Regions from separate parts of the Erythrobacter sp. Alg231-14 genome, predicted to be linked through region 2. Evidence: predicted binding sites of a transcription regulator. Region 2 holds the regulator's gene; the other holds the start of a gene.
The links. The regulator LexA, encoded in region 2, represses DNA repair genes until DNA is damaged. The targets are predictions, from matches to a motif close to GTTCCNCNCTTGTTCT.
Positions count from the first base shown of each region.

Region 1: recA (recombinase RecA) is a predicted target of LexA. The motif match lies at 2,915-2,930, and genes of this name have one in related genera.

Region 1 covers NZ_LT702999.1:740,908-756,056, forward strand. Annotated here, with positions in the region: gene alaS (alanine--tRNA ligase) at 1-1,484, opposite strand, end outside; gene recA (recombinase RecA) at 1,736-2,800, opposite strand; gene BQ8290_RS03445 (response regulator) at 2,951-5,419, opposite strand; gene BQ8290_RS03450 (DUF2062 domain-containing protein) at 5,584-6,117, opposite strand; gene smpB (SsrA-binding protein SmpB) at 6,377-6,859, opposite strand; gene BQ8290_RS03460 (alpha/beta hydrolase family protein) at 7,011-8,978, shown strand; gene dapA (4-hydroxy-tetrahydrodipicolinate synthase) at 8,991-9,872, opposite strand; gene BQ8290_RS03470 (lytic transglycosylase domain-containing protein) at 9,970-11,934, shown strand; gene greB (transcription elongation factor GreB) at 11,958-12,440, shown strand; gene BQ8290_RS03480 (RNA 2'-phosphotransferase) at 12,431-13,069, opposite strand; gene BQ8290_RS03485 (hypothetical protein) at 13,035-13,547, shown strand; gene rlmN (23S rRNA (adenine(2503)-C(2))-methyltransferase RlmN) at 13,616-14,866, shown strand; gene BQ8290_RS03495 (hypothetical protein) at 14,933-15,149, shown strand, end outside.
Region 2 covers NZ_LT702999.1:2,464,935-2,480,083, forward strand. Annotated here, with positions in the region: gene BQ8290_RS11775 (ATPase) at 1-553, opposite strand, end outside; gene BQ8290_RS11780 (Hpt domain-containing protein) at 624-947, shown strand; gene BQ8290_RS11785 (hypothetical protein) at 1,064-2,320, shown strand; gene BQ8290_RS11790 (hypothetical protein) at 2,411-3,424, shown strand; gene BQ8290_RS11795 (ATP-binding protein) at 3,434-4,837, shown strand; gene BQ8290_RS11800 (citrate synthase) at 4,993-6,279, opposite strand; gene gltX (glutamate--tRNA ligase) at 6,322-7,761, opposite strand; gene BQ8290_RS11810 (ComEC/Rec2 family competence protein) at 7,839-10,118, shown strand; gene lexA (transcriptional repressor LexA) at 10,159-10,860, opposite strand; gene BQ8290_RS11820 (molybdopterin-binding protein) at 11,072-12,286, opposite strand; gene moaC (cyclic pyranopterin monophosphate synthase MoaC) at 12,283-12,759, opposite strand; gene trpC (indole-3-glycerol phosphate synthase TrpC) at 12,977-13,765, opposite strand; gene trpD (anthranilate phosphoribosyltransferase) at 13,774-14,766, opposite strand; gene BQ8290_RS11840 (glutamine amidotransferase-related protein) at 14,763-15,149, opposite strand, start outside.

The DNA of each region.
Region 1 (15,149 bases), 1.7 Mb from region 2:
GTTTGATTGGTCAGGATTACAACGTCTTCGCCTGCTTTGGCCGATGCAACTTCGTCGCCATCTTTGACAATGGCAACGACTGTCCCCTCGCCCGAAGTGGACGAATAACCTGTGAATTCACTGGCGCCTTCACGCTCTGCGATGTCAAACCAGACCTCTCCCGAAGCCGCCTCGCCTGACCCTTTCCAAGCCGCACGGGCCGACGCCTTTTGACGCTCCATTGCGCCATCAAATCCAGTTCGATCAACGCTGATCCCGCGCGCACGAAGCGCATCTTCGGTTAGGTCGTATGGAAAACCGTACGTGTCGTAGAGTTTGAACGCGGTTTCGCCGTTAAGTTCTCCGCCAGACGACATATCGCCCGTTGCCTCATCCAACAGCTTGAGTCCCTTATCGAGAGTTTTGCGGAATTGTGTTTCCTCTCTCAACAGCACTTCTTCGATCAACGCCTGACCGCGCACAAGCTCCGGGTAAGCCTGTCCCATTTCGGTCACGAGCGAAGGAACAAGCCGATGCATCAACGGTTCACCCGCTCCCAAAAGGTGCGCGTGTCGCATGGCGCGGCGCATAATCCGCCGCAAAACATATCCGCGCCCCTCATTGGAAGGCAGCACACCATCCGCCATCAGAAATGATGTGGAACGCAGGTGGTCGGCTATAATCCGGTGAGAACCAGCATTGGCCCCTGCGGCGGCGACGTTTGTATGGTTCTCCGATGCAGCGATCAAGGCCTTGAACGTGTCGATATCGTAGTTGTCATGCACGCCCTGCATAACGGCTGCGATCCGTTCCAGACCCATTCCGGTATCGATTGAAGGGCTGGGCAAGTCGCGGCGGACGCCGTCGGCCGCTTGGTCGAATTGCATGAAGACCAGGTTCCAGATTTCGATGAACCGATCGCCGTCTTCGTCTGGACTGCCCGGAGGGCCGCCGGCGATGTGTTCGCCGTGATCGAAGAAGATCTCTGAGCTTGGCCCGCACGGTCCGGTTTCGCCCATCGACCAAAAATTGTCGTTGGTGGCGATGCGGATGATACGATCATCGGGCAATCCTGCAATCTTGCGCCACATATCGAAGGCTTCATCGTCAGTGTGGTAAACCGTTACCAGCAATTTGTCGGCAGGCAGGCCCCATTCGCGTGTGAGAAGCGTCCACGCATTTTCAATCGCCTGTTCTTTGAAATAATCCCCAAAGGAGAAATTTCCAAGCATCTCAAAAAAGGTGTGATGACGCGCGGTGTAGCCAACATTGTCCAAGTCGTTGTGCTTACCACCGGCACGAACACATTTTTGCGAAGACGTCGCACGCGGTGCGGGCGGTGTTTCCAGACCGGTGAAGACATTCTTGAACGGAACCATACCCGCATTGACGAACATCAATGTGGGATCGTTGTACGGAACCAACGGTGCGCTTGGCACCGGCGCGTGATCCTTTCCTGAGAAGAAATCCAGAAAGGAGCGGCGAATGTCATTAGTCGAAGTCATGCAATGTCAGTTAAGCAATGCATGAGGTCTCGACAAGCCAAAGCGTGAGCCAAATGAACCATTCTGGCCAAAGCAATTGTGGACCGTTTCGGCAGAAGCACGCTGCCGCGAGGGTCGCCGCCCAAAACACTCCCGAACACAAACGAAAAACCGACGTGAACCGCGCCTCTCGGGGGAGAGACAGTCCACGCCGGTATTCCGGTTGTTCGAGCGCGCGGTCAAAGCGTGACCGCGAATTGCCCGCTTGAGGATCAGCCTTCGGGGTCCGCGTCCGGCCCTGTCATCATTTCCTCGGCGACCTCATCGGTTTTACCGCGAATGGCGGCTTCCAATTTGTCGCAAACTTCTGGGTTTTCCATGAGGTAAGTCTTGGAATTTTCACGGCCTTGCCCGATACGCACGCTGTCATAGGAATACCAGCTACCTGATTTTTCCACGATGCCTGCTTTCACACCAAGATCGAGAATCTCGCCACGTTTTGAGATCCCTTGACCATACATGATGTCAAATTCGACCTGTTTAAACGGCGGAGCGACCTTGTTCTTGACCACTTTCACACGGGTCGAGTTGCCAATCACCTCGTCGCGATCTTTGATTTGACCGGTGCGGCGAATGTCGAGACGAACAGAGGCGTAAAATTTCAAAGCGTTGCCGCCCGTCGTCGTTTCAGGGTTACCGTACATCACGCCAATTTTCATGCGAAGTTGGTTGATGAAGATCACCATACATTTCGAACGGTTGATCGAACCTGTCAGTTTACGCAAAGATTGTGACATCAATCGCGCCTGAAGCCCGACATGCGAGTCGCCCATTTCGCCTTCGATTTCGGCCCGTGGGACAAGCGCCGCAACCGAATCGACGACCAACACATCCACCGCGTTCGAGCGAACCAAAGTGTCGGTGATTTCCAACGCTTGCTCCCCTGTATCGGGTTGCGAGACAATCAATTCATCAATGTCGACACCAAGCTTTTTTGCATAGACGGGATCGAGCGCGTGTTCCGCATCGACAAATGCAGCCGTACCGCCGGCCTTTTGCGCCTCTGCGATCACATGCAACGCCAATGTAGTCTTGCCCGAGCTTTCAGGGCCGTACACTTCGATGACGCGTCCTTTGGGCAGGCCGCCAATACCAAGAGCAATGTCCAATCCCAGCGAGCCGGTCGAAATAGCTTCAACCTCCATCGCCTCTTTCGAACCCAGCTTCATGGCGGAGCCTTTGCCGAACGCCCGATCAATCTGAGCGAGTGCAGCATCGAGTGCTTTTTGACGATCCACGCCTTTTTCCTTCTCTACTAATTTCAATTGAGTAGGCATCGCACGCGCTCCTTCACTTTCCTAGGTTGGTTATTGAGTTTTAACCGACCTTTGGGTTGGGAAAGCCCCTTTGGCGCCCCCTGTTGGAATCACATGTACCCAGTTTGTTCCAAAAGAACAAGTGTGGAACAAAAATTATTTTGGATTGCGCTAATCGGCAAGCTTTTCGGCGGACTTTGCAGCGCGCATGACCGCGCCTACTTTGTCGCTGATGGCGGCCACGCTGAATGGTTTGGCGATGAAATGCATATCAGGGATATCGATTTCAGATCGCAGTGCCTCTTCGGCGTATCCCGACATAAATAGGACCGGAACATCGGGGCGTTGTTCGCGAATTTCGCGAACCATTGCTGGGCCGTCCATTCCCGGCATGACCACATCGCTTAGAATCAGATCAAAGTCGTCACCGGTTGCGATCGCCGCCAAACCTTCTTCGCCTCCCGGGCATGCCGTGATCTGATACCCCGCGCGCGAAAGGGCGCGTTCGGCCACGATGCGGACCATATCTTCGTCTTCGACCAACAAGATACGCCCGCCTTTTGACCATTCGGACGATCCGACCGGGTCAACCACCTCAACGCGGCGCGGCGCTTCGCCGTGATGGACCGGGAAATAGATCGTGAAGCGCGCGCCGATAACCCGGCCGCTGGGCGTGGTGACGTTGTCGGCAAAGATAAACCCGCCCGACTGTTTGATAATCCCGTACACGGTCGACAGACCAAGGCCGGTGCCCTTCCCCTGTTCTTTCGTGGTGAAGAACGGTTCGAACAATTTGGGCAGAACCTGAGCCGGGATGCCGCCGCCATTATCCTGAACAATCAGCACAGTGTAATCGGCAGCGGGCAACACCTCTGTACCCAGTTTGATCGTTTCTTTCGATTGAAGGCTGCGCGTCAACAATGAAATCCGGCCTTCAACTGGCGCTTTTCCAGGGACTTTACCTTGTATCTTGCCATGCGCACCTTTGGTATTGATGGCGTCGCGCGCGTTCACGGCAAGGTTCATGATCACTTGTTCAAGTTGTTGCGGATCGGCCCGCACCGCGCCCAAATTGCGGTCATGTTGGACATAATATCCAATTTTCTCGCCCAGCAATCGTTTGATCAAGGGTCCCACTTCGCTGATCACATCGGGGAGTTGCAGAATTTCTGGCCGCAAGGTCTGTTGCCGTGAGAACGCCAGCAATTGCCGGGTTAACGACGCGGCCCGGTTTGAATTGGCGCGAATCTGTTGAATGTCATCATAATCGCTGTCGCCCGGCGTGTGGCGCAGCAGCATCAAGTCGCATGTGCCAATAACGGCGGTGAGCACGTTGTTGAAATCATGCGCGACGCCCCCTGCAAGCTGACCAACAGCCTGCATCTTGGTCGCCTGCGCAACCTGACGTTTAAGCTGCGTTTCCTCGCTGGAATCAGCCAGAGATAGCAACACCGCCGCCTCTCCCAAACCGCGCACGCCCGCAAGCCCAAGGGAAACCGGTTCGTCGGGACTTCCGGTCAGGCGAACAGCCATGTCCCCGCTGGTCGCGGGTCCGCGCCCGTGCCTGCGCACAGCATCGGAAAGCGCCGCTTTGTCTTCGCGGGTTACCAAATCGGTTGGGAATGCGGGCAGTCCGTGATCGGCGCGTTCGACCGATCTTAGGAACGCGTCGTTGCCGAACAGAAAACGACCATCGCGGTCGGTCATGGCGAGCCCCAACGGCAATTGCGCCAACAACGCCTCAAGCTGGGCGACGCCCGCCTGTCCAGCGCCATCGGGACCGCTGCCCCAGACGCTGCCAATGCCGACGCCGCTATCGACCAACAACATCAAAGAGGCGCCGTCATCGGGGCCGGGTGTCGTGCCTGCTTGCGATGGTTCAGAAAGCGGCACGTCGATCAAAGTTTGCGGCGTACCGCCCCGCCCTTCGCGCGCGAAGAATATTCGATCACGATCATCCGCGCGCAAAAGGCTCGCGAAATTCTGTCCAGCCAAGGTCGCTGCTGGATCACCTGACGCCCGTTCGGCAAAACCGGCGCTGACGCTGCGCACGACGCCATCGGCGGCGGTGATCGCCGCCTCGATTCCGGCCCGGCTCAACACTTCGCCAAGCGGTCCGGTCAAATCCAATTCGCTCAATAAATCGCGGTGATCAGTGTTTTCGCGCACAAATCGCCAGATCAAATGATCGTCGCCGCGCCCTGCTCGCTCTGCCGAAATCGCCCATTGCACGCCTTTGCCAGCATAGACTGCGCCCGACGACGCGGCGCCATCACGCCATGCTTCTCGCGTCAATTTGCTCAATTGTTCAAGCGCAGGCCGTTCAAATGGCATCGCAGGAGGAGAGCTTGTCGCACCGAACGCGCTTACGAACCCGGTGTTCGCGCAAACCAGACGGTTGGCCCTGTCCGTGATCGCAATTGCCTCACCCTGTTTTTCGATCGCCGCCACAGTGACCGACCAATCAGGCACCGCCAATTCTGTGCCCGCGGTCTCTGCGCCCATTCGCTCAACCAAAACCACGCCAATCAAGAGCACGATCAATCCAGCCGCATACGCGCCTGTCAAAACAACATTGGAGGTGACGAAGAATATGACAGCCGCGCTCAGCGCCAATGCGGAGGTGATGCCCAAAAGCATTGGCACGTTGGTCGAAACCGCGCCGCGTTCGGCTATTGCCGATTCATTTGCCAACCCTAAGACCGGTCCGGGATTGGCCAATTCTGAAGCCGCGGTGTTTGTCATGATTTTCACCACTGAGGAATTGCGACGGAACGCGACACTGATAGCCGCAATAGGCAACTCTAATTGGCGTTGAGCCTTTGGTCGAGCCGCTCTTCCATACGTTTCAAACGTTTTGCCCGCCTGCGTGCAACCATAACGCGCCAAATTGCGCTCGAAAGCAGATAACCCACCGCCGACGAGATGATGGCAAGGACAAAGAAGCCAACGACAGTCACACCTGCAAATTCAAACGCGTCGATCACCCATTGCCAATCGCCGCTTTGCAATTGCTCATTGGCAACGCCCGAAGTCGCGGCATCCACGCGCAGGATAAATTGGCCGACTCGGTTCGCGATCACCGCCCAAAACGCGATCGTGAACGGGTTGGTGACAAATGTGACAAGCGCCGCGAGCGGCACGTTCGCACGCGCAGGCAAAGCCAAAAATGCCGCGAGAAAAATCTGACCGACTGGAATGATGAACGCACTGAAAAGACCAAGCGCCACGCCCCGCGGGACCGAACGGCGGGTAAACCGCCACAATTCCGGCGTTAGAAAACGATGCGCGATCGGCCGCAGATATTTGTTGCGGGCCATTTCTTCGCGTTTGGGCATATATTTACGAAACATATCCGCAGCCCAAGTCTTACCACCCGATTTCGATGAACCTTGCGTTCCCATGTCAGGCCGCCTCATCCAGTGGGGCGCTGTGCACAGCAACGCTCCGTGCCACGCGACGCGCGGTCAATGACACCGTGCCGCGCACGATGCGGGTATATGAAGGCCTGACCACCATGATTATGCATATGGGTACCGAAACGCGTCTGACCAGTGGGTTAACTGACCCACGCGCATTATATCGAAAGCTCCGATTCTATCCTCGCTCTCGCATCAAGCGCGCTTTGTCACGCTTCCAATCGCGGTCTTTTACGCTGGCGCGTTTGTCATGCGCTTGTTTACCCTTGGCCAAAGCCAGTTCAACCTTGGCGCGACCGGTCTTGTTGAAATAGATGGACAAGGGCACAAGCGTCATCCCCTTCTTTTCAACTGCACCGAACAACTTGTTGATTTCTCTCGTGTTCAACAACAATTTGCGTGGGCGACGTGGTTCATGATTTAACCGGTTGCCGTGGCTGTATTCGGGGATGTTGGCGTTGACCAACCACACTTCCCCATCGCGCAATTCTGCGTAGCTTTCCGCGATGGTTGCCTCGCCTGCACGCAGCGCTTTCACTTCCGTGCCTTGCAACGCCAAACCCGCCTCAAACTTATCTTCGATGTGGTAATCGAAACGCGCGCGCCGATTTTGCGCAACCGTGTGCAATTTATCAAAGGTTTCGGGTTTGGGGCGTGCCATAGTGGGTGGGCCTTTACGCGCTCCGCCATGAATTGAAAAGTCACCTCTGCCTTGTCCCATAAACCATCGTAAAACAGTTGTTTTTTTAAAATCAAACAGTCAAACTCGCGACGATTACTCAATGGCGAACACCTAAAGGGGCAAGGTTGTCATGAAAATTCTACGTAAAGCGATGGTCGTTGCAACAACAATCGGCTTGGCATTCTATTCAACAGTTCAACCGATAGCCGCATCTGCAAACGATGCTCCCGCTTTAAGTGCCTATGGCGAATTGCCAGAGATCGAAGACGCCGCCTTGTCCCCGTCGGGCAAGCGTCTTGCCGCATTGTTGAGCGTTCGCGGTACGCGCGTCCTTGTTGCTTTTGATGAGAACAACGCCATTATCTCTCGCACCAATGTCGATGCCTATAAGGTGCGCCGTTTCGATTGGGTTGGCGAGGACCGGTTGTTGTTGACGTACAGCACGACCGAGGATCTGGGCGCAAATTTCACCACCGACAAGCACGAATTTTCGTTCGCGGTCACCATTCCGATCAATGTTGCAGAACAAGGCAACGTCGTTTTTAGCAACCGGCGCACCTTGGTGAATTCAATCTTTGGCAATTACGGCATTCGCCAGATCGGCGGCCGCTGGTACGGATTTTTTGGTGCCATCGAATTGGCAAGAGGCATCCGCGCTGGCGAGTATGAATTTCGCCACGGCCGCCCGTATCTTTACCGCGTCGACATGGTCGACAATTCGACCGAACGCGTCGCCACCGCGGCCAGCGACAACCACGACAATGATTGGTTGATCGACGCCAATGGAGACGTTGCCGCAACCTATGACATCCATCGTGAGAACGGACGATGGGACATCCGCAATGGGAACCGGCAAATCATCGCTGAAGGTCAGTCCGTAAGCGGTCGCAGTGGTTTGATCGGCTTGGGTTATGGCGGTCAGTCTGTGATTTATTACAACGTTGATGAGAACAACCGTTCGCGCCGGTTCGAAGTTCCGTTGAGCGGCGGTGAGCCTGAGGAATTTCTTCCCGGCATCGACATTGATCGCCTCTATTTTGATGCGCAAACAGGGCATCTAAGCGGGTATTTGGAAGAAGGCGCAGACCCCCGTCCCGTATTCGAAGATCCCGACAAAGCCCAAGCCGTTCGTATGGTGCGGGAAGCTTTTGCCGATTTCTCGATGAGCATGATGGATTGGAGCGACGATCTAAGTCACGTCGTGGTCAGAACATCGGGCCAATTCGACAGCGGGACCTGGTTCACAGTTGATGTTGGCAATCTATCCGCCGAAGCGATCGCCTATGAGCGGCCCGATATTGAGCCGCAGCATGTCGGCCCATTTTCCACTTTTGATTACACAGCATCCGATGGATTGGAGATGGACGGCGTCCTAACCCTGCCTCCGGGTCGCGAAGCGAATAACCTGCCTGTAATCATGCTGCCGCATGGCGGGCCACACAGCTTTGACAGCGAACGTTTCGATTGGTGGGCACAGGCATTTGCGTCGCGCGGTTACGCCGTATTTCAACCCAATTTTCGCGGATCAACCAATCGCGATGGTGCATTCCGCCGGGCGGGTTACGGAGAATGGGGACGTAAAATGCAGACAGATATCTCTGATGGGCTCGCCGCATTGGCAGAAGCTGGGATTGTCGATCCAGATCGCGCTTGTATCGTTGGCGCAAGTTATGGCGGATATGCCGCGCTTGCCGGTGTGACGTTGCAACAGGGGCTCTACCGTTGTTCCGTTGCGGTGGCACCCGTTAGCGATATTCGCCGGATGTACCGCGAAGACTACCGGGCCAGCGGCGAAACACGCATTACCCGAACGGCGCTACGCGAACAGCTTGGCGATCCCGATACATGGGATGCGGTGTCACCGGAACGGTTTGCCGAACGCGCCGATGCGCCGATTTTGTTGATCCATGGGCGCGATGACACGGTCGTGCCCTATATCCATTCGGTCAAAATGGCCGATGCGTTGGACGATGAGGACAAACCGCATGAATTGATCACGCTGGACGGAGAAGACCATTGGCTGTCTCTATCGGAAACGCGTCAGATCATGCTGAATTCGGCGGTTGCTTTTGTTCAGGAACACAACCCGGCCGATTGACCGGTCACGGCCTTATAACAAGCCTGCATGCTCCAACGCCGCGTCGACTGCTTTGCGTGATTCCGCGCTCGCTTCGACAATCGGCAGGCGCACGCTCGGCGAAAACCAATCGTGCACACGGCTAAGGGCGTATTTCACCGGAGCCGGGCTGGCATCGGAGAACATGGCGTAGTGCAGCGGGAACAAACGGTCGTTCAATTCGCGCGCCTTCTTTAGCTCATTGGCGGCGATTGCGGCTTGGAATTCTGCGCAAAGGGCGGGTGCAACATTGGCCGTGACCGAAATTGCCCCCCTACCCCCGGCAGCGGAGTGCGGCAGCCACAATTCATCATTGCCCGACAATTGGCAAAAATCGCGCCCAATCCCCATCCGATGGTCGGCCACGCGCGACAAATCGCCGCTGGCGTCTTTGATAGCGACGATGCGATCGGGATATTTGCGCACCAACGCGACGACAGTCTCATCTTCGATATCAGTCACGGTTCGACTGGGCACATTGTACAAAACAATTGGCAAATCACAGCATTCTGCAAGGTAGCTGAAATGAGCGATCAATCCCGCTTGGCTTGGGCGGTTGTAATACGGCGCAACGCATAGGCCCGCCGCCGCGCCCGCTTTCTTTGCGAACACCATGTGCATTTCGGCGTTGCGGGTGTCGTTGCTGCCGCAACCGGCAATGACCGGAACCCTGCCGGCGGCCTGTTCGATGCAGATTTCGATAACACGGTGATGTTCCGCATTCGACAATGTCGATGCCTCACCTGTGGTGCCGCAAGGGACCAACGCGGCGCTGCCTTGGTCGATCTGCCAATCGACCAACTGCCGAAACGCACCTTCATCCAACGATCCGTCGCGAAAAGGAGTCGCCAGAGCGGGAATGGAACCGCTGAACATTGCATTATTCCTGTATCAGACAATAAAAAGTGCAAGACGGCGCAAAAATCGTGCGCCACCCTTTTGTTAAGCGCCTGATAAGGAGCCAATCGGCACTATGTCCAGCATGGCCAATAAATTGCTTTCAAATCCTGTCTCTTTTGTGGCGTTCGCTGCGGCAGCTTTGGGCGCCTTTGCGGTGCCATCTTCGGCGCAAATGGGCGGACAACCCGACCGCAGCAATCTGGTTGCACAACAACCCAGTCAAATGGGCGCCGCGATTGCGCGGTGGGAATTGTTGCAGGAAAACCGCTTGCTGCGATTTGCCGATTACGCGGGATTCGCTTTGGCCTATCCGGACTTTCCGCGAACGGAAATCATCCGCATCCGCGCCGAAAACACCCTTGGCGAAGAAGCCCCTTCGCAAGCAGAAATCCTCAATTTCTTTGACGCACTGCCTCCCCTGACCAATGCCGGTCGGGCGCGTTACGCATTGTCGCTTGCCGCAGCGCAACGTTCGGACGCGTTCGAAGTAGCCCGCACGGCATGGCGTGGCGGCGCGATGAGCGGCCCTACAGAGGCGTATTTGAACGGTTTGTTCGGGAGCCAGTTCACCGCCGCCGATCACAAAGCGCGAATGGAAGCCCTGCTTTGGCAAGAAGAAGCCGAAGCCGCAGAGCGCCACATCATCAATTTGGATCCGAGCGATCGCGACATGGCGATGGCGCGATTGGCGTTGATCCGCGGTTCAACGCCGCAAAACGCCGGCATCCCTGTGCCCGCCGATGCGCAACGTGACGCCGGCTACGTCTACAATCTGGTCAGCTATTATAAGGCACGGCGCCAGACCCAAGCCGCTATCAGCCTCTTAGCCAACCGCCCCAATTTCACGGCTCCCGCGTTCCAACCAGAAGATTTGGTTGGCGATATGTTGGAAGCGGCATCGGCAGCGGGGTCTACCAGCACTGTCCAAATCGCCAGCCGCATTGACGATCTGTTTGCGCCCGGCACCGACATTTCAAAGGGGTCCTTTGCCCTGCGTGACCGGTACACCGATCTGATGTGGAAAGGCGGCACAAACGCGCTTTGGCGGTTGGGCGATGGCGCTGCGGCGGCACCGCTCTTCCTGCGATATGGTGAGGCCGCCCGCACCCCATTGACCCGATCAAAAGGGTTCTATTGGGCGGGACGCGCCGCGCGTGAGGCCGGCTTGCGCGATGATGCCAATCGCTATTTCGAAATGGCGGCGCAATACCCGCATTACTATTACGGCCAATTGTCGATCAGTGCGTTGGGGCGGACCATGCCCACCTTTGCACAATTGCCCCAAGCTCAAATTGATCCCGCCACGCGCGCCGAATTTGAAACGCGGCCGCTGGTTCGGGCAATCCGTCACATTGCCGCCAATCGCGGCGACTGGCGCACCGAAAGGCGTTTCTTCCAAGCCATTGGCAACAGCGCCCAGTCCCCGGAAGAATTGGTGATGGTTGGCCAATTGGCGTCGGAAACCAATCTGCCCGAAATGGCAGTGGTGATCGGCATGGAAGCGGGGGCGAATGGATTTGAAGGCTTCGAACGCCTCGGCTTTCCGACATACCCAACGCCGGTCGTGAATGATTGGACAATGGTCCACGCCATCACCCGCCAAGAAAGCGAGTTCGACCGGACCCGGCGCAGCCACGCGAACGCCATTGGCATGATGCAATTGCTGCCCAGCACCGCGCGCGAAGAAGCCGGCATTTTGGGTGTCCAATACCTAAGAGCGGGCCTGACACAGGATCCGCAATACAACATTCGATTGGGCGACGCGCACTTTGCCCGCCGAATGGATTTGTACGGCGGCGCCTATCCGCTTGCCATCGCGTCCTACAACGCCGGGCCGGGCCGCGTTCGCCAATGGCTGCGTCTGAATGGTGATCCACGCAGGGGTGAGATTGATTGGGTGACATGGATCGAAAAGATCCCAGCCAATTTCGAAACCCGGTATTATGTGATGCGCGTGATCGGAAACGCCGTTAGCTATTCCCACATGTATCCTCAGGAAGCGGGCATCCCGCGCACGGTTGACGCGTTTCTGCCTTAAGAACCGCGATAGATCCCAAAAGCATGTCATCAACACAAGGACCACCGATCACACCGGGTGGTATGGCCGCGTTAAAGGCGCGCTATGACCACCTTTTGGGTAAAGAGCGACCAGAAGTCGTCGAGATCGTAAGCTGGGCGGCGGGAAATGGCGACCGCAGCGAAAACGGCGATTACATCTATGGCCGAAAGCGAATGCGGGAAATTGACCGCGAACTTTCGTATCTCGCCCGCCGAATGAAGGTATTACGCGTCGTTGATCCGGCCAACCAACCCGATAGAAGTAGAGTGTATTTCGGCGCGCGAGTGGAGCTGGCCGACGAAGACGACGCACGCCAAACTGTGCGCATCGTAGGGGACGATGAACAAGATGCCGGTGCAGGCTTGGTCGGATGGAATTCGCCCATCGCAAAGGCACTGCGCGGGGCATCCTTGGGAGATCTGCGAACGGTGCGCTTACCCGGCGGCGTCAAGGAATGGGAAGTTCTGACGATTACCTACGTGTGATCGGGCGCCATACGCCTGATGCGTGTTGCAGGCACCGCATCCACCAACCAAACACCGTTGCTCGAAAGAAAAAATTCAACGCCATCCTCATGCATTGATTTGGCATCGATGATCAAAATCACGGGCTGCCCTCGCCTTTGACCGACTTTCTTGGCCGTTTTGAGATCGGGTGACAGGTGAACATGGTGCCGTTTTTGTTTGCTCAATCCATCGCGTTCTATCGATTCCAAAAAAGCTGCGACCGTGCCGTGGAACAATTCATCCGGCGGGGTCGCCCGTTTCCATGCCCCTTGAACCGCGATGGAGTGTCCCTGTCGTGCGCGAATTTGGGTGCCATCGTCGGAAAGCTCGAAACGCTGTTTGTCGTTTTCATTCACAACACGACTCAACATGGCTGAATCGGTCGGCAATTTGCGTTGAACCAAAGCCGATAAAACCACATCAACCGCGGCCCAGCCGTTCGCATCCAGCACCACACCACCCTTTTCCGGCGCATGCCTTAACCAATAGGACAAAGCCTTGGATCGAGATTTTAACGGGATCTCCATGATCCACACTGTTGCAAATCCCTGCAATTCCGGCAATTCCCGGTCCATGACCAACCGCACATTCACGCCGGCCTGTGCCACAATTGCCGTTCTCGCTGCGACCTGTTCGGCGATATTCGCCGCCCCGCTCGCTGCAAAGGATAGCCTTGGCGTCTATTCCAATTGGGCCGCGTTTCGCGATGATACGCCGTCCCGCTGCTACGCCATCGCCAAACCCCAAAACGGCAGCGACAATGGTCCCTTTGCCAGCATCGCCAATTGGCCCGGAGCCGACATTCGCGGGCAATTGCACATCCGATTGTCGCGCACCGTAGAGGAAGGCGCAGACGTCACATTGTCGATCGCCGATCGCAGTTTTGACCTCGCCGCCAATGGACGCAACGCATGGGCATCGGATGCGCGAATGGACGCTGCCATTGTCGCCGCCTTGCGATCTGCGGGCCGGATGAGCATTTCGGCGCGCGCGACATCGGGGGGACGTTTCACCGACCGATACGATCTGTCCGGCGCCGCGACAGCCATTGACGCCGCCGTCGTGGGATGCGCCAATATTGAATGATGCGGATCGGTTTGAGTGCATGCGCCGCTGGCCAAAACTCAATTGCCGCACTATATCCGCCTCCAATCATGGCAGATACGACTTTAATGACCATTCCCGGGCAAGTGGACCCGGTCCCCGTTGCGCGTGATATCACGCCGCGCGAAGACGGCCGCATTGACTTGATCGGTTTGCCTCGTCTGCGCATTCGGGATCTGTTCGCAGAGGCCGGTCTTGATCCGCGTCAGGCGAAATTGCGCTCAAAACAAGTGTTTCACTGGTTGTATCATCGCGGTGTCACCGAATTTGATGCCATGACCGACATCTCAAAGAACATGCGGCCATGGCTGACCGAAAGATTTGTGATCGGTCGCCCCAACGTATCCGAAGCGCAGCACAGCAATGATGGCACGCGCAAATGGTTGTTGAAAACCGACGATGGCCACGAATTTGAAATGGTCTTTATTCCCGATGCCGACCGGGGAACGCTGTGCGTATCGAGCCAAGTTGGCTGCACATTGAATTGCACATTTTGCCACACCGGTACGATGCGGCTTGTGCGCAATTTGACGCCGGGCGAAATCGTCGGACAGGTTATGTTGGCGCGCGATGCGTTGGGTGAATGGCCCAAAGGCAAAATGGATTTTGGTTTTGCCGACGACGAAAGCGAAGAAGCGCAAGCAGAATATCGCGCCGATGGCCGTTTGCTTACCAACATCGTGATGATGGGCATGGGCGAACCGCTTTATAATTTCGAACATGTCCGCGACGCGCTCAAATTGGTGATGGACGGCGAAGGATTGGCCCTATCACGTCGCCGCATCACCCTTTCCACCAGTGGCGTCATCCCAATGATGGAACGGTGCGCGGCGGAAATTGGCGTCAATTTAGCCGTCAGCCTGCATGCAGTTACAAAACCTGTGCGCGATGAGATCGTGCCGTTGAACAAGAAATACGGGATCGAAGACCTGCTTCAAGCCTGTGCCGATTACCCCAAAGCATCCAATGCGCGCCGGATCACGTTTGAATATGTGATGCTGAAAGACAAAAATGACAGCGACGCCGACGCGCATGAATTGGTCCGCTTGATCAAACATTATGACCTCCCGGCCAAAGTGAACCTCATCCCGTTCAACCCTTGGCCCGGCGCGGACTATGAATGTTCCGATCCCGATCGGATCCGCGCTTTCAGCAACATTATCTTTGACGCCGGCATCAGCGCTCCCGTGCGCACGCCGCGCGGCCGCGATATCGATGCCGCATGCGGCCAGCTCAAGACAAGCGCCCAAAAGAAAAGCCGCGCAGAACGCGACCGCGAAGCCGCCGCTGCATCGGATTAAACCGCAAGGCCAGCTTGGCGAAAACAAGCAATCGGGCTACGCTCTTTTACATTAGGAGTTGGTCCCATGATGAAATCAGCCAAAACACTTAGAAACCTATCGCTTGGCCTTGCCGTTGGCGCGATGGCATTTGTAGCGATCCCGGCCCAAGCACAGTTCCGCGGGCTTTTCCGTGATGCGCAGCGCGGGGCCGAATCCGCCGAAGGCTGCGAAGAGGGTTCGACCGGTGACACGGCGCGCGGTGTAATCGGCGGTCTTTTGGGCGGCGCAGCAGGGCGTACGG
Region 2 (15,149 bases):
TGCGCTCACTCGCCACCCGGCCAAGCGATTCCAGTTCACGCGATTGCGCTCCCAAGAATTCTCTTGCGAGGCTCAATTCTCGATTGACCACGGTTAGACGCGTCTCCAACTCACTGCTCTCTTGCGACAGCATAGCGGCCGTCTCAGCAAAACGTTTCGCCTCTGCGCGGGAATGTCGCAGGGTCAACAACCAGCCCACGCCGACTAGCAATACTGGAACCGACCAATCGATGATCCAACGGGTCCATTGCGCGGGTTCAGCGGACGCTGCGGCCATAAATTGATCGCGCATCGCCCAACCGTACAAAGCGGTCCAACCCGCGATCAACGCAATCGCGATTGTCGGCGCAACCCATGCAAATCGGCTATCGATAGGTTCGTAAGCCTCTTCGATATCGTAATCGCTAAGGTCCAATTCACCATCCATTTCAATGGCATCGGTCAATTCTTGACCGTCGCCATCGGACGGCAAATCGCCTTCGCCCAGAGTTTTGGATTGCGCGTTTTGCGCGGCGTCTGGCCCTACGGCCCTGATATGTTGTCCACCCGACATGGGCCATAGATACCACAGCCGCGTCTAGGATAAACCCCGCATTAACTCTCAAGCTCGTATGACGTCTGTCATGGCTTATGAAAGCGGAGACTTAGACGCGACCCTCGCTGCGGCTGCTGGAGATGATCCGGCGCTTTTGGGAGAGTTGCGGGTGGCGTTTGTTGAAAGCGCCGAGAAGCAATTGGATTTGCTGAAACGGTCGCGTTGCGATGGCAATTGGACTGTTGCAGCGATGCGCCTGAAAGGGCTGGCCGCGAGCTTTCACGCAGAGGAATTGTTGATCGCTGCGGACAATGCATTGGATTCGGCACCGGGTGAGCCCGCGGCAATTCGTTCAATCGAAACTGTTTTGGCCCGGTTTTCTGGCAAGCCTTCGGCGTCTTTGCACACCTGATCATCGCAAAATCATGGGGTTTCCTGTTGTGCAACGCTTGATGCGAGGCACTGTGCGGGCGTAGCTAACGCAGTCACGGCCGGTTCTGGCTGTGAATTTGCATTGGAACATCGCCCTTGCGCACCGCATTACTTGCTGCAACCAAACGAATGCCATCGGGCGCATTGCGCGCCGATGCTATGTTGGCCGGGCGCAGCGTGTTGGCGTGGCAGATCGATGCTGCGACGGCGATGGGATGCGAACGGTTCCTCTGTTTCTGCGATGCGCCGACTGACACGCTTCTCTCGCTCCAAAAATTGGTCGAGGATAACGGCGGAGAATTCCACGCAATCCGCAACAATTTGCAATTGGTGAGTTTGGTTCGGGCCGATGATCTCTTGATCATGTTCGCAGATGGCTTGCTCGCCGATCGCGCGGTGACAGAAGAATTTTGCATTTCCGAGAATTCCGACCCGAATGATCCAATCGTGATCAATCTGCGCAAAGGAATTGCGACGTTGCCGGCGGGGCACGCATTGGTGGAGGCCAACCCAGAGGATTTTGAGAGAATTGATCGGGATCGGCACTGGGCCGGAATTTCAGTGATGCGCGCAGGTCAGGTGCATCAACTTGCCGATTTACCCCCGGATGGCGACGCGATGTCGATGTTGTTGCGATTGGCATTGCAAGCGCGGGTTGAATGCCGTCCCATGGCCGAAACTGGCCTAACATCGGGGCGTTGGATGGTGGTGGATGATTTCGCCACTCTAGCCGATAGAGAAGCCGCCTTGATCCATGACAGCGGGGCAAAACCGCCGTGGACGAGCCCTGGCAAAGCGGTGGCGACCCTTTTAACGCGCCGAATCGCGCCCAAGTGGCTGGATAACGGGCCAGAAATCACTGCAGTGACTGGCACGTTTTTCGCCGCGTTAGGGGTAGGGCTTACAGGGCTTGGTTACGGAGCTGCGGGCGTTGGAGTGGTGGCCTTAGCGGCGTTTGGGGGTGCGTTAAGTGTGGACTGGTCGGGGCTCCGCGATCGTTTGTGGGGACAGAACGAAACCAAGCGATACGGTCAATGGCTGCCCGTCCTGATCGACGGATTGGCCATCTTGGCGCTTATCTTGGCGATGGGTATTGGGACCAACCCTGTAGTTACGGTTTCCATAGCAATCATGGCCATTGGCGTTTCGTATCTGGCAGGCGTTTCAGCGAAAGACCGGGGCAAATCGGAGCAATCCGATCTTTCGATTTCGCTTAAGCCAATGACGGCATTCTGGCAGGATCGCACCACTCATTTTGCGGGATTCGCGCTGGCAGAGGTGCTTGGATACTTGCCAGAAGCCGTTGCCGGGTTCGCCGTTCTAGCACTGATCCAAATGCTGTTGCGGCGATAGAACAATCGATTTTGGCTAAATTTGCTCGGCTAACCGGGGCTTAACCATAGCTCTTGTAAAGGCTATTGCATGGGCGAAGTGGCTAGAGATATGACCGAAACACCGGCCGTTGAGGCGATCCTGCGGGATGAATTGGCGCGCGGCAATCGCGCGTTGAGCGGTGTTGCGCCTGTAATTTCGCATATGCTGGAAAGTTCGGGCCATGCATTGGTGAGCGATGCTATCGTTGCGCGCCTTCGCGGAATGTTGACGGACTTGGCCCGCCAATTGATTACAGCAAGCGCTGCAGGGGCCGATGAAGACCCGATAGTTGGCGGATACGACGCGGTTGCCGCAACCGTTTTGGGCGGGAATCTTGATAACTCTACGGTCGATCGGATTGCCGATCACTTGGCCGGAGACGCGGGCCTGCTCAACCATCTTTACGCGTTGGCCATGGAAGGCCATTTGACCGAGCGTTTGGAACAAAGATCATCGGTCGATCCGGTGCTTAGCCCGCTTTTGCAGGAATTGATCGCGTCTGACCAAGCGGCCATCGCCGAATTGGCGATGACGACTCTGGCGGCGCAGTCACGCTTCGCACAAAGCCAACGGCGCATGGAATTGCCCATAGGCGAATTGCCTGCCGACCTATTCGCCACCACGATTAAACGTTTCAAGAAAGCCGTTTCGGCGGGAGTCGGAGTGACAGAAGCAGAGTGCATTGCCGCGGCGATGAAGGCGCAGAAGTCCCAATATGACGAAGGCGCAGGGCGTTTGGGCCTGTTGGCTCGGCTCGTCTCTTCCATGCGGGGTGGGGCGGTTGCGGCGCTGGATTTGGATCACGCAGGTCTGGCTCTTTTCACAACTGGGATAGCGACCCTAACGCGGCAACCCCGCGATCTGGCGGTACTAGCCTGTCACGAAAGGCAGGCAGCGCGTCTTGCACTAAGCCTTAGGGCGGCGGGGATGCAGGTGGAGGCAATTGAGCGGCAATTCCTATTGATCGAACCCAGCGAAATGTTGCCACATGGCATTGGCGCAATGGCGCCTGAGCGCGCGCAAGAATTGCTGGCAGGCCGAGATGCGTCGTATGTTCCCGCCTTTGGCCACGGTGTAGGCTAAGACAGCGCGATGAACCGGCAACAATCTCTATTGGCCGCACGGGGCCTGACCGACGATCAAGATCGGCTGCTGACGGCGGATGAGCCGTTGGCGGAGCTGCACGAAAGTTGTGGCGGTTCCATACCGGGGACTTTAGCGGTGCCCGAATTGCTCGATCTCGTGCGGCAAGGGCGCGAGATGGGATTGCGCATCGCGCGTGAATTCACGGCTTATGACGGTACAGAGATGGTCAGCGGCTTTGTCCGCGTTCATCCGCTTAGCGATGAACATGGCGGCGGCTGTGAGGTGTTGGTCGAGAACTGGCAACGCGCCCCCCAACCGGAAGTGAATTCGCGCGATCTTGCCGATCGTATTGATGCCATTGATCGCGCTGCGGCCGAAATCAATGCGCGTTTGGATGCGCGGCAACAGGTTCAATTTGTGACGTCGGGCGCGGCGGATGCGAGCGTGTTCCAAGACGCGATTGCGGCGGCACCGTGCAAGGTGTGGACCGACTATGTCGAATTGAGCGGCGTGGCCCATCATCAACCAATGCATTGGCGCTTGCTAGATGGGGTCTATTGCACTTTCGATGGGTCCGACCGCCGGTGGAGAGTGCGATTGATCCCCCTTGGCCCGGCCAGCGCCGCACCGCGTGGGTTTGAATTGCTGATGCTGGCCGATGAGCCGCTGAATTCGGAGTCATCCGAAGACCACGATGAGCACAGTTCGGCGCAATCGCAATTGATTGGCAGCGCTCTCACACCGGTTTTGAGGCAGCCCATCGCAAGGATCATCGCGAACGCTGAGACCATTCGCACTCGATTGGCGGGGCCCTTGCGCGAAGAATACAGCGAGTATGCCGGAAACATCGCCGCGGCAGGACAGCACCTTTCGGGCATGTTGGATGACCTAGCGGATTTGGAAGTTGTCGAAGCCCCCGGCTTTACTACGGCTCAAGAGGCGGTTGACCTTGGCGACGCGGCGTCGCGTGCGGCAGGCATATTGGGGGTGCGCGCACAGGATCGCGGGATTGCTTTGAACATAACGAAGCCCGATGCCCCGGTCATCGCCATTGCAGAGTTCCGGCGCGTCTTACAGATCCTGATCAATTTGATCGGCAATGCGATCGCTTACTCGCCGCAGAACAGCGTTGTGACCATTGCGGTTGGCGCGGAAAGTGATGACCCGGTCGATCTGCGCGTAATTGATCAAGGGGCAGGAGTGTCAACCGATCAGGCGGATCGAATTTTTGATAAATTTGAACGGCTTGGGCGCGATTCTGACGGCGGCAACGACAGCGGTTCTGGCCTAGGCCTTTATATATCGCGACGATTGGCGCTGGCGATGGACGGCGATCTTGAAGTCGTCCAATCGGACCGTGTTGACGATGAGCGCGGTGCAGAATTTAGGCTAACATTGCCGCGAGGCTAATCCCGCTACGCACCCTATGGGCACACCTATTGGCGATGCCGACAATCATCTATCCTAACCCACAATGCACAAAGGGCGATCCTAACACTCTGCGGCAGCAGAAGTAGGATCGCCCTATTGCATTCGGCGTTAGATCGTGTCGATCAAATTTCGAATTAACGGTTTCCGACAGGAACGTAATCGCGCTGCGTCGGGCCGGTGTAAAGCTGACGCGGGCGGCCGATAACCTGACCTGGATCGGAGATCATTTCGTTCCATTGTGCGACCCAACCCACGGTGCGGGCGAGGGCGAAGAGGGCGGTGAACATGGTGGTTGGGAAACCAATCGACGACAAAATGATGCCGGAATAGAAGTCGACGTTCGGGAACAGCTTCTTTTCCTTGAAATAGTCATCGTTGAGCGCGAGTTCTTCAAGCCGCAGCGCGGTTTCAAACACGGGATCGTCGACCTTCAACGCTTCAAACACTTCTTTCAATGTTTGCTGCATCACTGTCGCACGCGGATCGTAGTTTTTGTAAACGCGGTGACCAAAGCCCATCAGACGGAACGGATCGCTCTTATCCTTTGCACGTTCAATGTAGTGCGGGATTTTGTCAGGCGAACCGATTTCCTGCAGCATGTTGAGAGCGGCTTCGTTAGCGCCGCCATGCGCCGGACCCCAAAGACAGGCGATGCCCGCAGCGATACAGGCAAACGGGTTGGCACCCGACGAACCGGCCAAACGCACCGTTGATGTCGAGGCGTTCTGTTCGTGGTCGGCGTGAAGGATAAAGATCCGATCCATCGCCTTTTCAATGGCAGGATGCACTTCGTATTCTTCGGCAGGAACGCCGAACGTCATGCGCAAGAAATTGCCCGTATAGCTGAGCGAATTGTCAGGCTGCATCATCGGTTGACCGATGGAATACTTGTACGCCATCGCCGCAATCGTCGGCATTTTTGCGATCAAACGGTGCGAGCTAATCTTGCGATGTTCTGGATCAGAAATGTCGGTGCTGTCGTGGTAAAACGCCGAAAGAGCGCCCACAACACCGCACATGATCGCCATAGGGTGCGCGTCGCGGCGGAAACCCTGATAAAATTGGCGTAATTGATCGTGCAGCATTGTGTGTCGCGTGATCGTGTGGTTGAATTCAGAAAGCTCATCACTGCTTGGCAATTCGCCGTTCAACAACAGGTACGACGTTTCCATGAATGAGGAATGTTCGGCCAATTGCCCGATTGGATAACCGCGATGGAGCAGCACGCCTTCATTGCCATCAATATAGGTCAGCGCGCTTTCACAGCTCGCCGTCGATTTGTAGCCAGGGTCAAATGTGAATTTGCCTGTCGCGCCATAAAGCTTGCGAATATCGACCACATCGGGGCCGGTGCTGCCTTCGAGCACGGGAAACTCATGTGTTTGCCCGTCAATTTCGAGTTTGGCTTGCTTGTCTGCCAAGGTGTGTCTCCTGCCCAATTGTGTGCTTCTGGAATTCGGTTGTTACGCCGCTTGTGCGTTAAGCCGTGCCAGAGATTCTTCCCGTCCCAGAAGGACAAGAACATCGAAAATTCCCGGTGACGTTGTTGTCCCAGTGAGCGCAGCGCGCATTGGCTGTGCCAGCTTCCCAAAACCCAGTTCGAGTTCTTCGGCAAGCGATTTGGTAGTGGCTTCGAGAGCGTCGATTGTCCAGTTATTTTCGGCCTCAAGAGCCTTTGATATGGCGTTAAGCCGCGTTCTGGCATCGTCATCGAGGAATTTAGCCGCTTTTTCGGTCATCGACATGGGTTGCTGCGCGAACAAAAAGGTCGAACCATCAGCAAGTTCATCGAGATTCTTCGCCCGAGTTTTAAGAACCGGCATCGCTCGCGTTAGGAGGCCAATATCCGACGGCCCCTCTATACGTGGTAACACGAGGGCGGCGAGCGTCGCATCATCGGCTTCGCGGATGTAATGGCTGTTGAGATTCTCGAGCTTTTTGAGGTCAAATCGCGATGGGCTTTTGCCCACCCCGGATAGGTCAAACAGTTCGATCGCTTCGGAGCGGTTGATCTCTTCGCGGTCCCCGTGGCCCCATCCAAGTCGCAGCAGATAGTTGAACAATGCGTCGGCAAGGATACCCATGTCATCGCGATACGCTTCCACGCCAAGCGCGCCGTGCCGTTTAGACAGTTTTGCTCCGTCTGCTCCGTGGATCAAGGGGATGTGGGCGTATGTGGGTTCGGGCCAGTCGCCTTCGATATCGTTCATCGCATGATAGATCGGCAATTGGCGAAAGGCGTTGTTGAGATGATCATCGCCGCGCACGACATGCGTAACGCCCATATCGTGATCGTCGACCACAACCGCCAACATGTATGTCGGCGTCCCATCGGCGCGCAGAATGATGTAATCGTCCAGTTCGGCATTCTTCACCGAAACAGTGCCTTGCACTTCGTCGTGGATTGTTCCCTCACCCGACAACGGCGTTTTCAGCCTGACAGTAAAGGGTGCACCGTTCGCCGCTTCGGATGGGTCGCGATCGCGCCAGCGGCGATCATACAGCATGGGCTCCTTGTTGGCCTTTTGCTGCTCCCGCATCGCGCTTAATTCTTCGGGCGTGGCAAAACACTTATAGGCATGGCCCGCAGCCAGCAGTTTGTTGGCGACTTCGACATGACGGTCGGCCTGTTTCGATTGGAATGTCGGCGCGTCATCATAATCCAACCCAAGCCAATCCAGCCCATCCAGGATCGCGTCGATAGCGTCTTGTGTGGACCGTTTCTTATCGGTGTCTTCGACCCTCAGCAGCGCTCTGCCGCCGTGATGGCGTGCATACAGCCAGTTGAACAACGCGGTGCGCGCGCCTCCGATATGCAGAAATCCAGTGGGTGACGGCGCAAAGCGGGTGACGACGGTTCCGGCAGCGTTTCCGGTTGCAGTTTTGGCCTGTGGGCTTGCCATTAGCTGTTATTTCCTATTCACTTAGCAAACCGAACCCGGCCTAGCCCAATGGTGTTGGGTCCAAAGGGACATGGCCAATGGCTGATACGCCGATTATTCCTATTGCCGGCGATCCGAACAGCACCGATGCTGATCATGAGAACGATCCGGCCACACCCCAAAGGGCTACCCCGCGCCTGTGGCAAAGGGTCGACGGCTTGTCCAGCGCAGGGCGAGGAATAGCAGGGGCTGTCGAACGTTTTTTATCGCAGGCTGGCTTTGACCGAGCACCATGGCTCGCGGTGATTTTTGCGGCCGGCATCCTCGCATGGTTTGCGCTTAAGACACCTTGGCAATGGATGGGAGCAATCGGCCTCAGCTTGCTTGCTGCGCTGTTTGCTATCGCCATTTGGCGGGACAAAGCGGAGCGAGGGCAAGTCCGGCAGGCCTTGATTGCGTGCTCGTTGGTATTTGCCGCCGGAATTTGCGTCATTTGGATACGGTCCGAAATGGTCGGCGCGAAGGCATTGGATAGGCCCACCATAGAACGCGTTCAGGGTTACATTCTGGAGCGCGATGATCAACCCGCGCAAGAACGGATCCGACTGACGTTGGCCGTTCGCGATGCGGAAACGGGCCAAGGGCGCAAGATCCGTGTCAATGTGCCGCTGGACACATTGGAAAAGGCGGTGGCTGATGCCGGTGAGCGCGTTGGCAAGACTTTCGACGATGAAGCCCTAGCAGAAGGCGCCGTTGTGCGATTGCGAGCGCGATTGATGCCTCCCGCCAGCCCGATGTTGCCCGGCGCGTATGATTTTGCGCGTGCAGCATGGTTCAAAGGGTTAGCGGCCACCGGCAGCGTGATGGGGGCGGTTGAGATTGTTGAACCCGCGCCCAAAGCTAGCGGAATGGTCGCTGCGCAACGGGCGTTATCATCCCATGTTCGCAGCCGCGTGGATGGCGGGGCGGGGACTATCGCTGCCGCCTTTGCCAGCGGCGATCGCGGTGCCATTGGTGATGCCGACGAAGACGCCATGCGGGATGCCGGACTAACCCATTTGCTCGCGATTAGCGGGCTTCATGTTAGCGCGGTTATCGCGGCTGTGTATTTCGTGGCGATCAAATTGTTGGCTTTGTTTCCCAGCCTTGCTTTGCGGGTGCGATTGCCAGTCTTGGCCGCCGCTGCGGGTGCGTTGGCGGGAATTGGATACACTCTATTGACCGGGGCCCAAGTGCCGACCGTGCGCAGCTGTGTGGCCGCAATGCTTGTGCTTATCGCTCTGGCCATGGGGCGCGATGCTTTGTCTCTGCGCATGGTGGCAGTCGCGGCGATCTTCGTCCTGATGTTATGGCCCGAAAGCGTCGTTGGGCCCAGTTTCCAAATGAGTTTCTCTGCCGTTCTCGCGATTGTCGCTTTGCATACGAGCGGCCCAGTGAAAGCCTTCCTCGCCCCGCGCGAGGAGCCGTGGTTCCATCGCACCGGTCGCAATATCTTTATGTTGTTCGTGACTGGGTTGGTGATTGAAATTGCGTTGATGCCCGTTGTGCTGTTCCACTTTCACCGCGCGGGGCTTTACGGCGCTTTGGCCAATGTCATCGCGATCCCCTTGGTTACCTTCATATCGATGCCTCTTATCGCTGTTGCATTGGCGTTTGATTTGATTGGGTTGGGCAAACCGTTTTGGTGGGTGGTGGAAGCATCACTCAACATGTTGCTGGGCATTGCACATTTCACGTCGGCGCAACCCGGTGCGGTCAAATTGATGCCGCAAATGAGCACGGTAACAATCGGCCTATTCGTGTTGGGCGGATTGTGGCTCGCGCTTTGGAATGGAAGGGCAAGATTGCTTGGCTTTGTACCAGCGGTGATCGCGACCGGCATGTTGATGATGACGCCTATTCCAGATGTTTTGATCGGACGCGAAGGACGCCATGTCGGTATCACAATGACGGATGAAGATGGCAGCCGCCGATTGCTTTCCTTGCGGGACAGCAGATCATCCTATTCGCGCGACAATCTGCTCGAAATGTCGAGTGTTACCAGCGATCCTTTGCCGATGGCGGATTGGGAAGGAGCACAATGTTCAACCGAATTTTGCGTCATCACGCTGGATCGGGGAGGGCGACAATGGTCGCTCTTACTCGCGCGCAATCGCGAATTGGTGGAAGAACGCGCTTTAGCCGCTGCGTGTGAGCGGGCGGACATCGTTGTTGCTGATCGATATCTGCCCTATTCGTGTGCACCGCGTTGGTTGAAAGCGGACCGCAATATGCTGGAACAAAGCGGCGGATTGTCTATCGACCTCGCCAATCAAGAGATCACGTCGGTCGCCACGGGGCAGGGCGAGCATGGATGGTGGTTGGGCGGGGACGATTGACGTGCAGTGACGCCGATCGTCCCCGGCTCAACTCCAACCCTTAATGGTAGCGTCGCAACAGACCGGCAAGCTTACCTTGCACTTGGACTTCCTCTGCACCGTAGACCTGTGGGTCATAAGCCGCATTCGCAGGATCAAGGCGGACCATGCCGCTGTCTTTGTGCAGATATTTCAATGTGGCTTCCTCGCCGCGAACAAGCGCAACGACGATCTCTCCGTCGCGTGCATTGTCGGTGCGACGAACAAGCGCAAAGTCACCATCGAAAATACCGGCTTCGACCATGGAATCGCCCGACACCTCAAGCGCATAATGTTCGCCCGGTCCCAACAATGCCGCAGGCACAGGAAGAGAGCTTTGTCCCTCCAACGCCTCAATCGGAGCACCGGCCGCGATGCGACCATGAAGGGGAATTTCAATGACGTCGTTCGCCGGTTCGGGGGCTGCCACTTTCGGACGGACCGCCGCAGGCACCGCATCGTTTGCCGCCAACGTTACCGGTTGGCTTGCTCGTGGTGCAGGGGTCGCGTCTTCGGGTTGTTTGATCACTTCCAAAGCGCGGGCACGGTTTGGCAAACGTCGGATAAATCCACGCTCTTCCAAAGCCGAGATTAAGCGGTGAACGCCCGATTTGCTCTTTAGATCGAGCGCCTCTTTCATTTCTTCGAAACTTGGCGAGATGCCAGTGTCTTCCAACCGCTCTTGAATGAAGCGGATCAATTCGTGTTGCTTTGCCGTTAACATCAGCAAACTCCCTAAGGCGCACCGCACAGCCTGTTTTATTACACAGACCCGGTGCCAAACTCTGTCACCCCCAGAGGCATCGCCCGATCACAGACCAGAATAACGATGCGTTCGAAGCATTGATCGCGCACCGATATGGTGAACGAATACAGAACAATTAGGCAACTTACGGAGTTAAGTCAAGCGGGTGAAATGCGTAAAACCGCGCAATTCAGCCATTCTCAAGATGAAAGATGGGAACAAGCTGTCCGATCGCGACCGCATCTGACCCGGCGGGTCGATCTATTAGGCAATTGGATGATGCCAGGGCGAGCAGGGCGCTCGAATCCTGCGACGCCGCGCGTTTGACGGTTGCGCCATCGCACACGCCGCGCAGGAACTCTCTGCGGGTTCCCACCGCGGGCAGTGCCTCGGCAGATTTCACATAGGTCGGCTTTGGCAACGGCTCAGGGTCGCCAATGGCCGCTTTCACCAAAGGCAAAGCGAATAGGAATGCAGTGACAAAGCTGGAAACAGGATTGCCCGGTAAGCCCAGTATGACTTGCCTTTCATCCCCTTTCCCTCGCGTCGCGACCATCAACGGCTTGCCGGGTTTAATCCCGACTTTCCAAAAATCGATCTCAGCGCCCCACGCCTTCAATGCGGCCTGCATGAGATCGTGATCGCCGACGGATGCGCCCCCTGACGTGATCAGTATGTGTCCGTCAGCCTTGTCCAATGCGGCGGCAAGTGCATCCATATCGTCTGGAACGGGGCCTAGATTCTCGACGAGCCCTGTGAAGGGTTGCAACATGGCGGCGATCATCGCCCCATTGCTGGCCGGGATCTGATGCGGTTGGCAATCTGCCGCGAATTGCGTCAGCTCCGAACCGCTGTCTAAGACAGAGGTGTAGGGCTTCTCGCGATGCAGGATGGTGTCGTGGCCAGCAGACAGAGCGAGGGCAATTTGCGCCGGGCCCATTCGTGTCCCTTTGCCCAAGATCGTTTGACCCTTGGTGAAGTCGAACCCGGCTTTGCGGATGTGTCGACCGTCTTCGGGTGCTTGCTCATCGGGGGCGAGGGAGATTGTATCGCCATCAACGTGGGCGTTTTCTTGGATCAGAACGCTGATACCACTGGGTGGGACATGGGCGCCGGTTGATATCCGAACGCACTGACCATCCTTCAATGCGCCGTCGAATGGCAACCCAGCGCGGCTTTCGCCGACCAATGTCCATGTGCCTTTGGCGCCGGATGCACCATCACCGCAAATGGCGTAGCCATCCATCGCCGATAGGTCGGCGGCCGGTTGTGTGCGCATGGCCAAAAGGTCTTCGGCCAAAAAGGCGCCGTGTGCGATGGCAACGCCCGAACGCGTTAGCGCGGGTTGCGGGGCGAGGGCGAGCAATCGCGCCTGCGCCTCTTCCAAGGTCAGCAATGCGCTCATTGCGCGTCTGCTTTCCATGTACCGGATTTGCCCCCACGCTTTTCGATCAATCGCACCGCGTCGATCACCATCCCTTTGTCGATCGCTTTGGCCATATCATAGATGGTGAGCAAAGCAGTCGAGACGGCCACCATCGCCTCCATTTCCACCCCGGTCTTACCGGTCAAGGATGCGGTGGCAGTGGCGCGAATGGCGGTGTCTTCCAACTCGAATTCGACATTCACAGCTTCCAGTCCGAGCGGGTGACACAAGGGGATGAGGTCGCCTGTGCGTTTGGCGGCCATGATCCCGGCAAGGCGGGCGGTTCCCAAAACGTCGCCTTTTGGGGCGTCACCTTCGCGAATGGCGATGAGCGATTGGGCCGACATGGTGATCCGCCCCGAGGCGATTGCAACGCGATGCGTTTCGACCTTGGATCCTACGTCGACCATGCGCGCCGCACCGTCTTCGCCTAGATGGGTTAAACCGTTCATACTCAATTCCTTAGCGCCCATTTCCAAGACGAGTGCTGATCAACCTGACCAGAGACATGGACCGCATGTTACACGGTCCGGAGGGACAAAGCCGCCGGCCCTCTTCGGCGCAAAATCTGCCACTTATTCTGAGGTCCATTATGTCCATTGGGCCGTCATGCCATGACGCGTCGAAGTAGGACAGTGTGGCTTTTGATGAGACTTTTGACCAAGCGGCCTATTGACCAAGCAGCGCGCGTGTGGCGGCGGCAACATCGTCAGCGCGCATCAAGCTTTCTCCGACAAGGAAGGTGTTCACCCCACTTTGCGACAATCGGGTGCAATCAGCATGCGTTGCAATGCCGCTTTCCCCCACAATCAACGCGCTTTCGGGGACCATCGGTGCCAATCGTTCTGTCGTTTCGAGCGATGTCGTAAACGTTTTAAGGTTGCGGTTGTTCACCCCGATCAATTGCGACGACAAATGCGTCAAAGCACGCTCCATCTCTGCCTCATCATGCACTTCGATCAGAACATCCATAGAATGATCGCGCGCAGCACTTTCGATCTCTTTCATCGCGCTGTCTTCCAACGCGGCAACGATGATTAGGATCGCATCGGCCCCCATCGCTCTCGCTTCGAGGCATTGCCATGGGTCGACCATAAAATCTTTGCGCAAGACCGGCAGGTCGCAGGCCGCGCGCGCTGCGATCAGGAAATCTTCATGCCCTTGGAAATAGGGCGCATCGGTTAGGACGGAGAGACACGCAGCACCCCCTGCTTGATAGGCGGCGGCGTGATCGGAGGGGCGGAAATCGGCGCGGATCAGGCCTTTAGAAGGGCTCGCCTTTTTGATTTCGGCGATCAATCCAAATCCGCCCTTTGATGCGCTGCGCAAGGCATTTTCAAATCCGCGCACATCGCTTTGCTCGTTCGCGCGGGCCTGCAATTCGCCCGTTGAAGTGGCGGCTTTGCGCGTGTCGACTTCGCCGACTTTGTGCGAACATATTTCTTCTAACTTGTTCATGTCGCGCCCTATTTCGCCAATGCGATCCAGCTTTGCAGCAGGTCCTTTGCTCGCCCACTGTCTATGGACTCGGCTGCCATAGCAACGCGGTCGGCCCAATCGCTGCCCTTATTGGCCACTTGCAACGCGCCGGCCGCGTTGAACAAAACGGCATCGCGATATGGGCCGGGCGCGCCCATCAACAATGCATTGAGAGCGGCCGCATTGTGCACGGCATCATCGCCCCGTATCGCTTCGATTGGTGCCACCGGTAGTCCGGCATCATCGGGGTGCAAACGCTGCATTTCGAATGTATTGCCTGTGACGATTGCAACTTCATTGCCGCCCGCTAGGCTCAATTCATCAAGTCCTTCATCACCAGAAATGATTAAAGAACGCCCCGTGCCAAGCTTGGCCAAGGCCCCGGCATAGATCGGCACATAAGCCGGTCTTGCGATCCCGATCAGCTGGCTTTTAACGCCAGCCGGATTGGAAAGCGGGCCCATCAGATTGAAGATTGTTCGTTTGCCGATCTTGGTTCGGATTGGTTGGATACGCCCCATCGCCGGGTGATGGTTTTTCGCGAACAGAAAGCAAATGCCCAATTCGTTGAGCGTTTTCTCCGCTGTCTTACCTGCCGCATCCATATCGAGGCCCAACGCCTCCAACGTGTCCGCCGCCCCTGCTTTGGATGATGCCGCGCGGTTGCCGTGCTTGGCCACAGGAACGCCGCATGCCGCAACGACAAGGCTAACCGCGGTAGACACGTTGAGCGTGTGGTGACCATCGCCGCCCGTTCCGCACACATCGATGCTGCCCTCTGGGGCATCAATCGGGATCAACCGCGCCCGCAACGCTCGCGCCGCACCCGCAATCTCGTTCGATGTCTCTCCGCGAACAGAGAGATCGATAAGGAACTGTTCGATTTCTTCGACGCTAGGCGCGCCATCGAGCAGCGTTCCAAACGCGGTTTCGGCCTGCGTTTCGGTAAGAGGTTTGGAAATATCGGGAAGCACGCTCATGCGGTTACTCTTTCGGGCAGGCGCGCATCGACGCCGCAAATTTTCAGGAAATTGGCGAGCAACGCATGCCCGTGATCGGTCGCGATGCTCTCTGGATGGAATTGCACCCCATGGATGGGCAGCGTTTCGTGGCGAAAACCCATGACGCTGGCGGTGGTGAGACCGGGCGTGTCGGCATGCGCATTCGCGATCAAAGATGACGGCACATCGACCACTTCCAAACTGTGATAGCGCGTTGCGGTGTAGGGGGAGGGCAGCCCGGCAAAAACGCCCGTTCCATCGTGGGTAACCGGCGAAGTTTTGCCATGCATCAAACCGCCGCGCGTAACCGTGCCGCCAAAGTGTTGACCGATGGATTGGTGGCCCAAACACACGCCGAGCAA